4 regions of the Salinicoccus sp. ID82-1 genome follow, and region 1 is predicted to be linked to each of the others. Evidence: riboswitches for the same ligand, from Rfam matches in the RefSeq annotation. Region 1 holds a riboswitch; each other region holds the start of a gene.
The links. A riboswitch is a leader RNA that binds a small molecule or an ion and turns the genes downstream of it on or off. The one in region 1 is predicted to bind S-adenosylmethionine.

Region 1 (3,904 bases):
GAAGCCGCCTGTTTCAGCAATGCCTTCGGATTCAGCTCCGAACTTCTTGAAGTTTTCTATGAATGATTCTTTCAATTTATGGGCTTTTTCGTCATATGCTTCTTCGGAAACCCATGTATTGCGAGGGTTCAGAATTTCCTTTGGGACACCGGTAACGAAAGCCGGAATGCTCAGTCCGAACACGGAATCCTCTTCAAATGCATTGAGGGCGAGTTCTCCACTGATGGCTCTTCTTACCATGGAACGTGTATATTTAAGGTCCATGCGTTTGCCGACACCATATTCTCCACCGCTCCAGCCGGTGTTGACCAGATATACATCCACGCCATGCTCATCAATCAGATCGCCGAGCATGTTTGCATAGGTCGTTGCATGCAGTGGTAGGAAAGGGGAGCCGAAGCATGTTGAAAATACAGGCTGTGGTGACGTGATTCCGCGTTCCGTACCGGCAAGCTTCGATGTGAATCCGCTCAGGAAGTGGTACATCGCCTGTTCTTTGGTCAGCTTCGAAATCGGCGGGAGCACACCGAATGCATCTGCAGTCAGGAAGATGATTGTTGTCGGGTGTCCGGCTACGGATGGTATGCGTGCGTTGTCTATATGGTCGATCGGGTAGGCTGCACGTGTATTCTCAGTCAGCGACCCATCATCATAGTCCGGTACGCCTGCTTCATCCATGACGACATTTTCAAGTACAGAACCGAATTTGATGGCTTTGAAGATTTCGGGTTCCTTTTCGGGGGAAAGGTTGATCGTTTTTGCATAGCATCCGCCTTCGATATTGAAGACCCCGTCTTCATTCCAGCCGTGCTCGTCATCACCTATGAGTTCCCTTTGGGAATCGGCGGAAAGCGTCGTCTTGCCTGTGCCGGAAAGTCCGAAGAAAAGGGCGACGTCCTTGTTTTCTCCAACATTGGCGGAGCAGTGCATGCTCATGACACCCTGTTCGGGGAGGAGATAGTTCATGATGGAGAAGATGGATTTCTTCATTTCACCAGCATATTCGGTACCACCGATCAGTATGATGCCTTTCTCGAGTGAAACGATGATGAAAGCTTCCGATCCCGTCCCGTCAGTCGATGGGTCCGCTTTGAAAGTCGGCGCAGATACGATAGTGAACTGTGATTCGATATCAAGCGCCTCTTCCTTCGTTTCAGGTCGGATGAACATCGTACGTGCAAACATATTGTGCCAGCTGAACTCATTCACTACACTGAGATTGAGACGCGTCTTCTCATCCGCACCCGCATAGCCATTGAAAACAAAGATTTCTTCCTTTGATCCAAGGTGATCGATGACCTTCTCGAACAGGTTATCGAAAACTTCCTGTGAAATCGGCTGATTGACTTCTCCCCAGTCCACTTTGTTCTCGGATACTGCATCTTTGACAATGAAACGGTCTTTGGGGCTGCGACCGGTGTACTTGCCTGTCTCGGCACGCAAAGCACCTGTTTCCGTCAGTTTGCCTTCTTTTCTTTTCAAGGATTTTTCGACGAGTTGAGACACAGAAAGTTGGAAATGCGATGATTCTTTGGATACCAGATTCTGTATGAGTTCTGAGTGGTTTGTCATAATTTTTGCCCCCATTTTTATGTATTTAGCAAAGTAAATGATACTTTCACGAATTAGTATAACACATTGATAAATGTCGTAACATAATATTTACAAAATAATATCGCCTTGATTTGAATGCAATCATATAGTATATTATAGGGAAGTTATCTCTTATCAAGAGCCGGTGGAGGGAACATACCCGACGAAGCCCAGCAACCTCTTTTCTATAAAGAAAGGTGCTAAAGGATGCAGAAGTTATTCTGATCGATAAGGGGAAGAGCGAAGCCTTTTCTCGTATTATTGAGAAAAGGCTTTATTTTTTGGTAGCAGGAGATAGCTAATAATCATAAAGGAGAAATATTCAATGGCAGAACGCAGACTTTTCACTTCCGAATCCGTAACGGAAGGACATCCGGATAAGATTGCAGATCAGATTTCAGACGCCATTCTGGATGAAATACTAAAAGGGGACCAGCACGCAAGAGTTGCCTGTGAGACAGTTGTCAACACTGGTATGGCAATGATCGTTGGAGAGATAAGTACAAATACTTACGTCGATATCCCCAAAATAGTGAGGGAGACTGTCAAGGAGATCGGATATACCCGTGCCAAATACGGCTATGATTACAAGACGATGTCCGTATTGACGGGTATAGATGAACAGTCTTCGGATATTGCGCAAGGCGTGAATAATGCTGTCGAAACAAGGGAGACGGAAGCCGTTTCAACTGGTGCCGGCGACCAGGGGCTCATGTTCGGTTTCGCCTGCGACGAAACGGAGGAACTGATGCCACTGCCGATCTCATTGGCCCATAAATTATCAAGACGTCTGACACAGGTCAGAAAAGATGGAATCATCGACTACTTGAGACCGGACGGGAAGACGCAGGTCACTGTTGAGTATGACGAAAATAATGCAGTCAAAAGAGTGGATACCATCGTCATTTCATCACAGCACCATGAAGAAGTCGAAACGAAGACGCTCCAGGAGGACCTGATCACCCACGTCATCCAGGAAGTGGTGCCGGCAGAACTTCTTGATGAAAATACACGCTATATCATCAACCCGACAGGGCGTTTTGTCATCGGTGGACCTCAAGGAGATGCAGGATTGACCGGCAGGAAAATAATTGTAGATACCTACGGTGGTTATGCCCGCCATGGCGGTGGTGCTTTCAGCGGCAAGGACCCGACCAAGGTCGACCGTTCTGCAGCATATGCCGCACGTTATATTGCCAAAAACATAGTGGCAGCCGAAATTGCTTCCACATGCGAAATACAGCTTGCATATGCAATCGGAGTCAGTGAACCTGTGTCCATATCCGTGGATACTTTCGGTACTTCAGACTATAAGGAATCGGATATTGTCAATGTCATCCGTAGAACATTCAATCTATCTCCGGACGGCATCATAGAGATGCTTGATCTGCGCCGTCCAATCTATAAGAATACTGCAAGCTACGGCCACTTCGGCAGAGAAGACCATGATTTCCCCTGGGAAAGACTGGATAAGGCAGCCCGATTGAAAGAGGCGCTCTCAAGTCTCAAAGTAAACTAAAAAAAGTCCCGGACATTTGTCCGGGACTTTATATTGGATAAGAATTACTCTGACTCTTCAGATGTCTCTTCTTCCATTGTCATTTCTTCAGTAGTTTCCTCTTCCATTGTCTCTTCTTCCATAGTGCCTTCTTCTGTAGTTGCTTCTTCAGTGGATTCTTCACTACCGCCTCCGCCACATGCACCGAGTACGAGCACTGAAGCAAAGCCGCCTGCCATTAGATACTTTTTGAGTTCCATGATTATTCCTCCTAGTTTTTTAACTATAGGTTAATTGATGACACTCGCTATCTCTCTATCTATCTAGCAAGTTAATAACTTATTACCCATACGAAAAATAATAAAACATGCTGAAACCTATAAATTTTAATTAAGACCAAAAAAAATCACAATAATGGAAGTGGTACCAAATAGCGCTTACAAAAAATAATGAAAAAGCTTGGGGACATTTCCATCAAATTATTTGTTTTTGACCGTAAATGTATATTATTTTGATATAATGAACAAAGCTTCAAGCAAAACAGCTATTCTAATATGGAAGGATTTGAAACAAGGCATGAATACGGAAATCTTTACAGACCCGATTTTTATTGCACTGGCTGCACTGCTGCTCATTATTGCCATTGCTTTCCTGGTCTATTATTTAAAGCATAGAAATAAAGTCGATGCGCTTCAGAAGGACTATGCAAAAGAAAAGGAAAATCTGGTTGAAAAGTATGAATCGGATAATGAAACGCAGCGGCTGGAGCATAAAAAGGAAGTATCCACGCTGAATGAAAAATATCATGATGAA
Region 2 (3,904 bases), on a different contig from region 1:
AGGCAGCGGTGGACATGCCTCCCAGCCTGAAAATGCCATCGACCCGATCATCATCGGAGGCCAGATTCTGAACCAGTTCCAGACCATCGTCTCCCGGATCACATCACCACTCGATTCGGTCGTCATCTCAACGACCAAGTTCCATTCCGGCAGTGCGAAGAACATCATTCCGGATACTGCGATGCTTGAAGGCAGCGTGCGGACGTTGAGCGATGAGACACGTGCTGTTGTCAGTGAACGAATGGAAAAAGCGGTCGAGAGCGTATGTGCCATGTATGGTGCCACATATGAATTTTCATTCAATGTCGGCTATTCCGCTGTTGTGAACGACGAAGCGATGACTGAAAGAGTGAAGGAGATTGCTGTGTCGGAGTTCGGGGACAAAGTATTCGAATTCCCACTCGCCATGGGCGGCGAGGACTTCTCCGCCTTCTCCCGCGTCATTCCTGCAACCTATGCATGGATCGGAGCCGGCAATAAGGAGAAGGATATGGAATATCCGCACCACCATCCGAAGTTCGGCATCGATGAAGACGGCTTCATCGATGGCGTCAAAATGATGGTGCATACCGCACTCGGGATGACAAAGGGATAGCACAAGCAAAAAGCCTGATCTCGAGATGAAATGTCATCTTGAGACCAGGCTCTTCTTATTTTTCCATATGACAGGTGGTCTGCCATCTTGCATGAAAATCACGCCGTCTTCTTCCTCGGAAAGCCGATCAGTATGGCGATAATACCGCAGATGAGCAGTGTAGCCGGGTAGATGGAGTACGGAATCATGGCAACGGGTGAAATTGTGGCGAGCCCAGCTGCGGCGAGCATCTGTCCACCGTAGGGGATGAGGCCCTGGAAGGCGGCAGCGAAAATATCGAGCAGACTGGCTGACTTTCTGCGGTCGACACCGTATTCGTCGGCGATATCCTTGGCAAGCGGGCCGGTGATGATGATGGATATCGTGTTGTTGGCTGTACTCAGATCCGTCGCGCTGACAAGCGCGGCGATGCCGAATTCGGCACCCTTTTTGGAACGGATTCTGCTGGTGATGAAATGCAGCAGATAGTCGATACCGCCATAGTGCTGGATCAGCGCAATGAGTCCGCCGATCAGAATGGCGATGATGGCAATATTCTGCATATTGTCGATGCCTTCTCCAGCGGCTGCGATGAATGAAGTGAACGTGTAGGAGCCATCAATCAGACCAATCAGTCCGGCGAATACGGTACCGCCGATCAGTACGATCAGCACGTTGACACCGAGCAGTGCGATGACCAGCACAGCCAGATAGGGCAGCACTTTGATGAGGCTATAATCAAGATCTGTTGCAGGTGTCGTCGTCTGGCCGGCTGTAATGAACCATAGGATGATGATGGTCGCTATGGCTCCAGGCAGTACGATGAAGAAATTCGTCTTGAACTTGTCGACCATCCGGACCTCCTGGGACTGTGTGGAGACGATGGTCGTATCGGAGATGACGGACAGATTGTCCCCGAACATGGCACCACCGATGACGGTCGCCAGTGCCAGTGCAAGCGGCAGATCCGTCTGTCCGGCGATACCGATGGCGATTGGTGCCAGAGCGACGACTGTACCTGTGGATGTTCCCATGGAGATGGAAATGAAACAGCAGATGATGAACAGGCCGACCAGCAGTAGATTGCTCGGCAGCAGTGACAGACCGAGATTGACTGTCGACTCCACGGCACCCATGTTTTCAGCGACTTGCGAGAATGCACCGGCAAGCAGGAAGATGAGTACCATCAGCATGATATTCTCACGGCCTGCTCCTCTGGTGAATATGGCAATCTTTTCACTCAGCCGATCGTTCGGCTTCAGCAGTACAGCGACAATGATGGCAATAAAGAGCGCAACGGTAATCGGCATTGCCTTGAAGTCCTGTACAGCGATGCCGGTTCCGATGAACAGTGCCACGAAGACGAGAAGGGGGAGTAGCGCGAGAGGATTCCCTCGGTTGTTATTTTTCATAATGTATACCTCCAGTGGATGATTGGTCCAGAGAAACAAAAAAGCCCACTCCATAAAGAAGAGGGCAGCGATCCATCTCTTCTTATCTTTCAAGCACTAGGCTTCTGGAATTGGCACGGGGCTCAAAGAGCTGCTGCCGAGGCTTCGAAGGGCCAGTCCCTCCACCTCTCTGGATAAGAATCATTCGATTTAATTTTAAACAAACTTTACCGCCTTTTTACTGCCATGTCAACGAGAAATAATTTTGACTCATCATTTTGAAATTGTGTAATTATTCAATCTTTTAAATTTCTGGAAATTCCTCTATACTTGAATGGCAAATCAGAACGATGGAAGGGAGCGTTACCATATGGAACATGCACCACCTCTTATTCTGGGTCGCAGTGACGCCGGAAAACAGGTAGAAGTATTTCTGAATACCGCCTGCCCCTATTGTGTCAATTTCTTTCTGGCAGCACACGAGGTACTGATGCCACGAGTCGAAGCGGGGGAAGTAGGATACGCCATCAAACACTATGACAAGCCTAAAGTGAGACTGCTGCACGGAGCAATCGCCAACCTGCATATCGACTACAATCAGCCGGAGCGTGCGTATGAACTTCTGCATTCCCTTTTTAGAACCCAGCGGGAATGGCGTCTATTGGACAGTGGTGAGATCGAAAAGATGATGCAGCAGGAGTATGGATGCAGCGAGCAGCGCAGCACAATGAATCTGAGCCTTGATATTACAAAAGAAGCATTGGAACGCTCCATTACAGCGGTTCCGACGGTCTTCATCAATGATGAGAAGTTCGCCTTCGAAAGTCTCGGACCTGCAGGGGACATCGCAGAAAGACTGGACCGGGCAATTGACTGAAATTGAATTTATTTACATGCACTCTACATATTTCTAGTATCTTCGGGTAAAATTTTAAAGAGACTTCCCGGTATACTGATACAACCGAAGAAATCTGCAGAGGAGATGTTGGATGATGGCTACAGCGATTGAGTTGATAGAGAAGTTTCAGCAGACTTTCGCATCACAGTATGGATTGACGTTCTTTCTCACTGATGAAAAAGGGGAAATGGTCACCTCGGTCGAGGGAAACAACAGACTGTGCATGGTCATGCTGGAGCAAGAAGGACTTTTGGAGGAAATTGAAGGCATACTGAAAAACAACGAAAGAATCAGCAGATCCCTGATCTACGAAGTGGGCTCGGGCATCCATGTCATGGTATCCCCGGTCACTGATGAACAGGGCGCAACATACTATCTATGGGCAGGTGTGCTTGTGGAGCAGGATGCTGAAGTGCAGGGATATTTGAAAACAGCGGAGACGATCCCTGTACTGCATGAAGCAGACCGTAAGGAGTGGATAGACCTCATCGACCGCATGGCAGAGCTTGCCTCCCTTTGCATGAGAAATGAAGCCCACACGCCGCTCGCCGGATTCTGCATGGAGAAATTCAGGAAGTATATGCAGGAGCATAAGGACGCCAGTGCGGAAATGTTCTCCCAGGTGACCGGGAAAGATGGAGAAATCGACTTCATGGGGATAGCGGAACAGACAGGCGAAGATACATATACGGTCACAAAGATCATGGGCGAGGAAGCGGAAGTGCTGAAGGGCAGGAAGTTTCTTGTCGGAGAAGGGTTTCTCGGCAGGGCAGCCCTGATGGAGGAGCGTTCGTACTGGGAAGATATCGGACACGACAGACGTGCAAAGTTCTTCTCTCCGATGCACACGCGTCCGAAGTTCCTGTTCATAGATGTAATAAAAATGGCGGATGGCTCCATATCGGTCATCTTCGGGGGCAGTCTGTCAAAAAAGAAAGCCGGTCCTTCCACCAGAACCATCATGCAGATGGCTTCCATACTGGTCGAATCCAGTATGATGGTTGAAGGACTGCGTCATGAAAATACACAGCAGCTCTCGCG
Region 3 (3,904 bases), on a different contig from region 1:
GAGACCTGAGATGAAGATGATCAGGGCAGTCACTGCCATCAAGACCGCCTGGATGGCATCTGTGTATATATCCGCCAAGGCACCGCCTGCAAATACATATGCAACGACGATGGCCGCAATAAGCAGAAGTCCAGTCGTATAGGACATGCCGAGCAGGTATTCGAAGATTCTCGCCCCGGCGACGAACTGGGCGGCAATATAGAATATGTTGAACAGCAGGATCAGTGCAGTGCCCACTCTTAGGATGTCACTGTTATAGAAATCTCCCAGCCAGTCCGGCAGGGACAGGGATTTCTGCTTCGTGTTGAGCCTTCTGATCCGCTTGGCCACCATCAGCACGCCGATCGGTCCACCGCCGATCATGGCCAGAAACAGCCAGAGGTTGGACAGTCCCCACTCATAGGACCATCCCGGGTAGCCGAGAAATGTTGCAGCACTCAAGTATGTCGCTGCAAATGAAAAGCCGAGCACATACGGGCCGAGACCGTTCCCGATCGCAAAATCGCTCATCGTCTTCATCTTCTTTGAACTCAGATAGCCGACTGCCGCCATCAGCAGCAGAAATACTGCGAAACCAATCCATGTATATAAAGTGATCAGTTCCATGAACATCCCCTCCTATTTGATATGACTGGCCAGTTTCTGTCTTCTCGCTGGATGGTTCTCCGCAATATGTGCCCTGCCCTTGCCGAACATGTTCTCACGCAGCGTCTCTCCTTCATATTCGGTGCGGTAGATGCCGCGCGCCTGAAGTTCAGGGACGACAAGGTCCACGAACGCCTCGAAAGTCCCCGGTGAATCCCCCTGGGCCACGTTGAACCCATCGGCGTCCCCTTCGGTCGCCCATTCTTCAATCCGGTCCGCAATCTGTTTTGGTGTCCCTATGAACTTCACTGTGCCGTTGCCGAGACCATGATTTTTGATCGCCTCCCGCAATGTCCATCTGCGGTCCGGGTCTTTTGCATACATATCAAGATTCCCCTGTACTGCATTTGTCTCAATATCTTCAATGTACTGGTCCGGATCATATCGGGAGAAGTCGATGCCGGTGTGACCGGACAGCAGTGCCGCCGTCCCTTCATAGCTGACGCTGTCTTTCAGCGCTTCATATTTCTCATATGCTTCCGCTTCCGTACGGCCGACAATCGGCAGGATCATCGGAAATACTTTGATATCATCCGCCTGCCGCCCCTGTGCTACAGTACGTTCTCTTATATCCTTCACATAGGCCGAGAGGGCGGCGAGCGAATGGTTTTTCGTGAAGACCGCTTCTGCATGCTTTGCTGCAAAGTCACGCCCTTTCGGCGATGCACCAGCCTGGAAAAGTACCGGTGTCCGCTGCGGTGAAGGTTCAACAAGGTGCGGTCCCGGTACGTCGAAGAATTCGCCATGATGATCGATCAGATGCACTTTCTGCGGATCAGCGAATGTATCACTGACCCGGTCATATATGACCGCATCATTTTCCCAGCTGTCCTCCCACAGCTTATAGACGACTTCGAGGAATTCATCGGCACGGTTGTAGCGCATCTCCTTCGGCAGCCGTGTCTTGAGGCCGAGGTTCACCGCTTCGCTCTCGAGGTAGGATGTCACGACATTCCAGGCGACCCTGCCCTCTGTCAGATGATCGAGTGTCGAAAGCTGCCGTGCCAGGGCGTAGGGCTGGGCATATGTCGTCGATATCGTCGGTGCAAACCCAAGGTGCTTCGTGACTGCCGCCATGGCCGGAATCACGAGTGTCGGATCGTGGGCAGGCAGCTGGACGGCATGCTTCACCGCCGCATCATGGCTGTCTCCATAGACGCTGTATGTACCCAGTACATCTGCAATGAACATTGCGTCAAACTTTCCCCGTTCAAGTGTCTTTGCCGCATCCGTCCAGTAGTCCAGGCGGTTGTGGTGGGTGCCCTGATCCTTTTCATGCTTCCATAGTCCTGTAGAGTGCGGTGATGGCGAGTTCTGGATGAATCCATTCAGATGAATCTGCTTCTTTGTCATAGTCATGCCTCCATTTTCAAAATAAAAGCCCCCACTTCTTTAAGATAAGAAGAGGGGGCTTCTGTATATATGAATACATGCATCCCTTCTTATCTTCTAGCAAGTCGCTACTGGAATTGGCACAGTACACAATTGGTCTGTTGCCGAGGCTTCAAAGGGCCAGTCCCTCCACCTCTCTGGATAAGAATATTCAGAAAATATTAAGTTGTGATGACTAGAATATACCATCACAGCAATGGTGTCAATAGTAAATTATAGTATTTAAATAGGAATTATAATGCGCCGTATCGTTTGATTTTGAATATTTCAGAATCTATAATCATAAGTGTACAGATTAGAAGAATTATAAATTATAGCCTATCCGATTGATATGTTTTCAGTACCATACGATTTTGGTTGAATGACTATTTCATAGGAGGTTTTGATTTTGGCAGATAAGAACTATCAGAAGGAAAATGAAATCCCACGCGAGAAGGAAGCGAAACGCGATACACTGACGACCCGCCAGGGCCGCCCTGTTACAGATAACCAGAATTTGCGCACCATCGGTGACCGGGGACCGGCGACGATGGAGAACTATCATTTCCTTGAGAAGATGTCCCACTTCGACCGTGAGGAAGTGCCGGAGCGTGTCGTTCACGCACGTGGTACCGGCGCATTCGGCTACTTCGAGACGTACGGCAAGGTCGGCGATGAGCCGGTCGAGAAATATACCCGTGCAAAAGTATTCTCGGGCGAAGGGAAGAAGACACCGCTCATGGTACGCTTCTCCACCGTTGCAGGTGCCAAGGACTCACCGGAAACGGAACGGGATCCGAGAGGATTTGCTGTAAAAATGTATACTGAGGACGGCAACTGGGACCTCGTCGGCAACAATCTGAAAATCTTCTTCATCCGTGATGCCATGAAATTCCCGGATATGATCCACGCCTTCAAGGCCGATCCGGTATCGAACGTCCCTGATCCGACACGCATGTTCGATTTCGTCTCCCGCTCACCGGAAGCGACGCACATGATCACCTTCCTGTTTTCCCCGTGGGGCATTCCTGCGACGTACCGTCATATGCAGGGGTCCGGGGTCAACACGTATAAATGGGTGAATGATGAAGGTGAAGCTGTACTCGTCAAGTACCACTGGGAACCGAAGCAGGGCATCCGCAACCTGACACAGGAGGATGCAAACTATATCCAGTCACGGAACGTCGCCCATGCCACACAGGACCTCTATACAGCAATCGAGCGTGGCGAGTATCCGGAATGGGAACTGTTCGTCCAGATCATGGAGGACGGCTACCATGAGGAACTCGATTTCGATCCGCTTGATGATACGAAACTCTGGCCCGAGGACCAGTTCCCTTGGCTGCCTGTCGGCCGCATGGTACTCGATGAGAATCCGACCGACTTCCACGCACAAATCGAACAGGCGTCATTCGGTACCGGTGTCCTCGTCGATGGCATGGACTTCTCCGATGACAAGATGCTGATTGGCCGGACGTTCTCCTACTCCGATACGCAGCGCTATCGCGTTGGTGCCAACTACCTTCAAGTGCCGGTCAACGCACCGAAGAACAAAGTGCGCACCAACCAGCATCGCGGCCAGCTCGATCACCGCAATCCGGAGGAAGGCAGCAGCGACCCGAGCATCAACTACGAACCATCCATGATCGGCGGACTCGAGGAAGCGGAAGAAAAAGCACCTCAGCATCAGCCGACATACAATGCAGCAGCAATGACCAAGCCGATCGATCGTCCGAACAACTATGGACAGGCCGGCGAAACCTACCGCAACCTGGCCGACTGGGAGCGCGAAGAACTGATCAGCAACCTTTCGAACGTGCTGTCACAGTGTGACGAACGCATCCAGGAAGCAATGGTCTATCACTTCAGCCAGGCCGACGAAGAATAC
Region 4 (3,904 bases), 530 kb from region 1:
GTAGTCGGTGTACTCGACGATTTCAACCGTATAGCCCTGGTCCTCAAGTGCCGGCTTCAGGGCAAAATTCACCATGTCACTGTAAGGTCCAGTGGAAGCACCGATTGTGATGACTTCCCCTTCTCCTTCATACAGCAATGCACTGGAGCCGATGATGACTGCCAGAGTCGAAGCTAGAAATATCAATATTCCTCGCATATCAGTTCCCCTCCTGTCTTCTGGTCAAAAAATCTCCGATCAGCTGTACAAGCTGTACGATGATGATCAGGACGACGACAGTGGCAACCATTGTCACTGTGTCATAGCGGTAGTATCCATAGCGGATGGCCAGATCGCCGATGCCGCCACCCCCGACGACACCTGCAGTCGCACTGAAAGCGATGATGGAGATGATTGTCAGCGTGATGCCCTGGGTGAGACCACGGCGCGCTTCAGGTATGAGTACATCCGTAATGATTAGCGGCAGGGAAGCCCCGCCTGCGATGCTCGCTTCGATGACCCCTTTGCTGACGCCATTGAAACTCGTCTCAGCTAGTCTGGCAAAGAGCGGTATTGCTGCGATGGACAGTGCCACGCTGGCAAATACAGGACCGTGCGAGCTGTTTGTCAGCCATGTTGCCACCGGCATGATGGCCACGATGAGTATGATGAAAGGAAACGAACGGATGACGTTGGTGATGGCGCCTAGAACCTGGTTCAACGGCTTTATTCTGAACAGCAGCGGGTTTGCTGTAACATACAGCAGTATGCCGAGCGGCAGTCCGACAAGTACCGCAAAGAATATGGAGACCGATACCATTAGCGTGGTTTCAAGCAGTGCACGGTATAGCAGCGGTGCAATTTCAGACAGTCTCTGCATGGATTTCAGCCCTTTCTATGCCATTGGATTCGTCGATGAATATTTTGAGCCTTGTGATTTCTTCAGGATCACCTTTGACATGCAGCATCAGGAAGCCGAGCGGCATATCATGGATGTATTCGATCCGCCCGTTCAGTATGCTGATGTCACAGTCGAAATGACGATAGAGCTGATTGACATAGTTCGCCTCTGCATTCTCATTCAGAAACTTGATGGTGATGACCTCGGATCGCTCATTGATTTCAATGTGTGCCGGAATAATGAAATCGTAGATGTCCTGGACGAACCCTTTCGTCACTGCGTGCTTTGGATGGCTGAAAATGCTGTAGACATCATCACTCTCCACAATCTCTCCCGCCGTCATGACCCCGACCCTGTCAGCAATCTCCTTGATGACTTCCATTTCATGTGTAATCAGAACGATGGTGATGCCAAGCTCCTTGTTGATCCTCTTGAGCAGCTTCAATATCGTCTTCGTCGTATCCGGATCCAGTGCACTGGTCGCTTCATCGCAGAGCAGTACTTCCGGATGGTTCGCCAAAGCCCTGGCGATGCCGACCCGCTGCTTCTGTCCGCCACTCAGATTGCCAGGGTAGCTGTCCGCCTTGTCGCTCAAGCCCACAAGCGCAAGCAGCTCTTCTATACGACCTTTGACCTTCTTCTTGTCGTATCTGCTTGCCTTCAGAACAAACTCGATGTTTTGATAGACAGTCTTCGACTCGATCAGGTTGAACTGCTGGAAGATCATGCCGATCTTCTGCCTTTTATTTCTTAGATCCTGCCCTGAGAGCGAATTGAGTTCCGTCCCATTGACACTGACCCTGCCGGAACTCGGATGCTCCAGAAGGTTGATCAGCCTGAGCAGCGTACTCTTCCCTGCACCACTGAAACCGATGATGCCGAATATCTCCCCGTCACATATCGATAAGGACAGCTTTTTCAGAGCCTCCACTTTCCTGCCATTCACTTCGTACGTCTTTGATACATCTTCAAGTACAATTGCCATCCGATCACATCCTCTATGTAAAATAAAAAAACCATCTGCCGAAATGGCAAATGGTTTCTACAATTATCTGCCAAGCCTCCGCTTGTAGGATTTAGCACAGTACCCGGGTGAGCCTGCTGCTGAAGCTTCAAAGGGCCTATTCCCTCCACTTCTCTGGATAACAGTATTCAGTTGAATGATGATAACTCTACATGACACCAGGAGAAATGTCAACATTCAGATAGTTTGGATTTACGAAACTTGATAACCAACTGTTTCTACTCTATCGGTATATAATAGATATGATTGGAACACTTTCATCGAAACAGTACATCTGCAGAATAATAGACGCAGCAGTCAGCTTCACTTTTGATGCATGAAGGAACGTGTTCAGGATGAACAAGAAAATATCCAAAAAGACATTGCCCGTCCCCAAACTTCTCCATGAACTTTTTGGCAGAAGGACAACAAAGGCGGAGTTGGCCATTGTGCTGGCGAGCTGCATTCTTCTTTCCTCAATACTGCTTTTTCACACATTTGATGAATGGTCAGAGCTCGCAGTGTGGAAGATGATACTACTGGTCATACTGACACTCGATATCACCGGGGGTGTGGTGGCCAATGTTACAAAAGGTACGAATGAATACTATCAGGGAAGTCCTGAAGCCAGGTTGGTATTTCTGACCATCCACGTCCAGCCACTGATACTCGGCTGGATCTTCGGCAATTTTTCATTATGTGCAATCATCTGGATTTTCACCATATCTGTCGCATGGATTATTACCAGAATTGAAAAAAGAGACCTACAGCGTACTGCTGGAATGGCATCTGCCCTACTGGGACTCGGCATACTGACGCTGCTCTCTGACACACATTTTATTCTGAATGGACTGCTCGCCTTATATGTTTTGAAGCTCGTTTTCAGCTTTGCGGTTGATCATGGTAAAACCGAGTAATATGAGCAATATCTAAAGAGGCTTGAATTAGAACGAAAATAGATGGCAAAAATATAACTAATGGATACAGAACCTAACATAAAAAAGACAGGGTGAATTTATGCGAAAGCTGGAGTTGGTTTCTTACAGAAAAAGCTGGGAAGATGACTTTAACAGAGAAGCTAAGAAGATACAGGCAGTTTTTGCTGAAGAGCTATTGGACATACACCACATTGGAAGTACTGCAATCCCGGAAATGGTCGCCAAACCTATAATCGATATTCTGGTAGAAGTTCAAAATGTTCAACACGTAGATTCATATAATACTATGATGACTAAGCTTGGGTATACTGTAAAAGGAGAGAACGGAATAGCTGGCAGACGATTTTTTGTTAAGCATATAAATAGCAGCAGAACACACCACGTACATATTTACCAATCAGGCAAAAGCGAAGTTAGTAGACATTTGGCTTTTAGAGATTATCTGGTTGAAAATCCACAAGAAGCAGCAAAGTACAAACGCCTTAAAAAGGAGCTCAGCGTGCAACAGGTTTTTAATGTTGAAGAGTACCAGAAAATGAAGTCTTCACTAGTAAACGAGCTGGCAGAAAGTGCGATCAACTGGGCGAGTCAAAATAAGAAGGTTTCTGTCATAGGATTTATCATACGTGAAAAAGATGATGGAATTCATGAGTTGCTAACACTGTCTTTTGATTCTGACAAAGTCTCCACCTTACGTATTCCTGGAGGCGGCGTAGAAGAAAAAGAAGACCTGATAATGGCTCTTAACCGTGAAATACATGAAGAAACAGGTTTGTTGAATACGAAACTCGTACGGAAATTAGGGTGTGTAACCTACTACAAACCTTTCATCAAAAAGATGGTTGAACGTCATGATTTTCTGTTGTATGCCCCTTCGAATACTGAGGACTTCTGGGCGCATAAAGTTACTGGAGAAGACAAAGATGACGGTATGTATTTTAAATATAACTGGATACAGTCTGTTGACTTCGGAAAAGTGGATGGTGAACTTAGAACTTTCCTAGAGCCGGTTTCTATTCCTGAACTATTTAAGTCATGAATAATTTCCTATCTACCAATTGTTATAAAAATAAGAAACCATCT

Region 2: another riboswitch for S-adenosylmethionine. It lies ahead of J4760_RS06990 (Na+/H+ antiporter NhaC family protein); the one in region 1 lies ahead of metK (methionine adenosyltransferase).
Region 3: another riboswitch for S-adenosylmethionine. It lies ahead of J4760_RS06970 (LLM class flavin-dependent oxidoreductase); the one in region 1 lies ahead of metK (methionine adenosyltransferase).
Region 4: another riboswitch for S-adenosylmethionine. It lies ahead of J4760_RS02125 (methionine ABC transporter ATP-binding protein); the one in region 1 lies ahead of metK (methionine adenosyltransferase).

What each region holds. Positions count from the first base shown of each region.
Region 1 is NZ_JAGFLY010000001.1:957,409-961,312, reverse strand. It holds gene pckA (phosphoenolpyruvate carboxykinase (ATP)) at 1-1,572, opposite strand, end outside; SAM riboswitch class I at 1,723-1,828, shown strand; gene metK (methionine adenosyltransferase) at 1,919-3,112, shown strand; gene J4760_RS04955 (hypothetical protein) at 3,157-3,351, opposite strand; gene J4760_RS04950 (nuclease-related domain-containing protein) at 3,668-3,904, shown strand, end outside.
Region 2 is NZ_JAGFLY010000002.1:309,330-313,233, forward strand. It holds gene J4760_RS06985 (M20 metallopeptidase family protein) at 1-595, shown strand, start outside; gene J4760_RS06990 (Na+/H+ antiporter NhaC family protein) at 694-1,986, opposite strand; SAM riboswitch class I at 2,066-2,166, opposite strand; gene J4760_RS06995 (thioredoxin domain-containing protein) at 2,336-2,842, shown strand; gene J4760_RS07000 (LuxR C-terminal-related transcriptional regulator) at 2,958-3,904, shown strand, end outside.
Region 3 is NZ_JAGFLY010000002.1:302,170-306,073, reverse strand. It holds gene J4760_RS06975 (sodium:solute symporter family transporter) at 1-606, opposite strand, end outside; gene J4760_RS06970 (LLM class flavin-dependent oxidoreductase) at 619-1,998, opposite strand; SAM riboswitch class I at 2,085-2,185, opposite strand; gene J4760_RS06965 (catalase) at 2,426-3,904, shown strand, end outside.
Region 4 is NZ_JAGFLY010000001.1:424,565-428,468, reverse strand. It holds gene J4760_RS02135 (MetQ/NlpA family ABC transporter substrate-binding protein) at 1-198, opposite strand, end outside; gene J4760_RS02130 (methionine ABC transporter permease) at 200-859, opposite strand; gene J4760_RS02125 (methionine ABC transporter ATP-binding protein) at 843-1,865, opposite strand; SAM riboswitch class I at 1,926-2,029, opposite strand; gene J4760_RS02120 (hypothetical protein) at 2,240-2,800, shown strand; gene J4760_RS02115 (GrpB family protein) at 2,901-3,860, shown strand.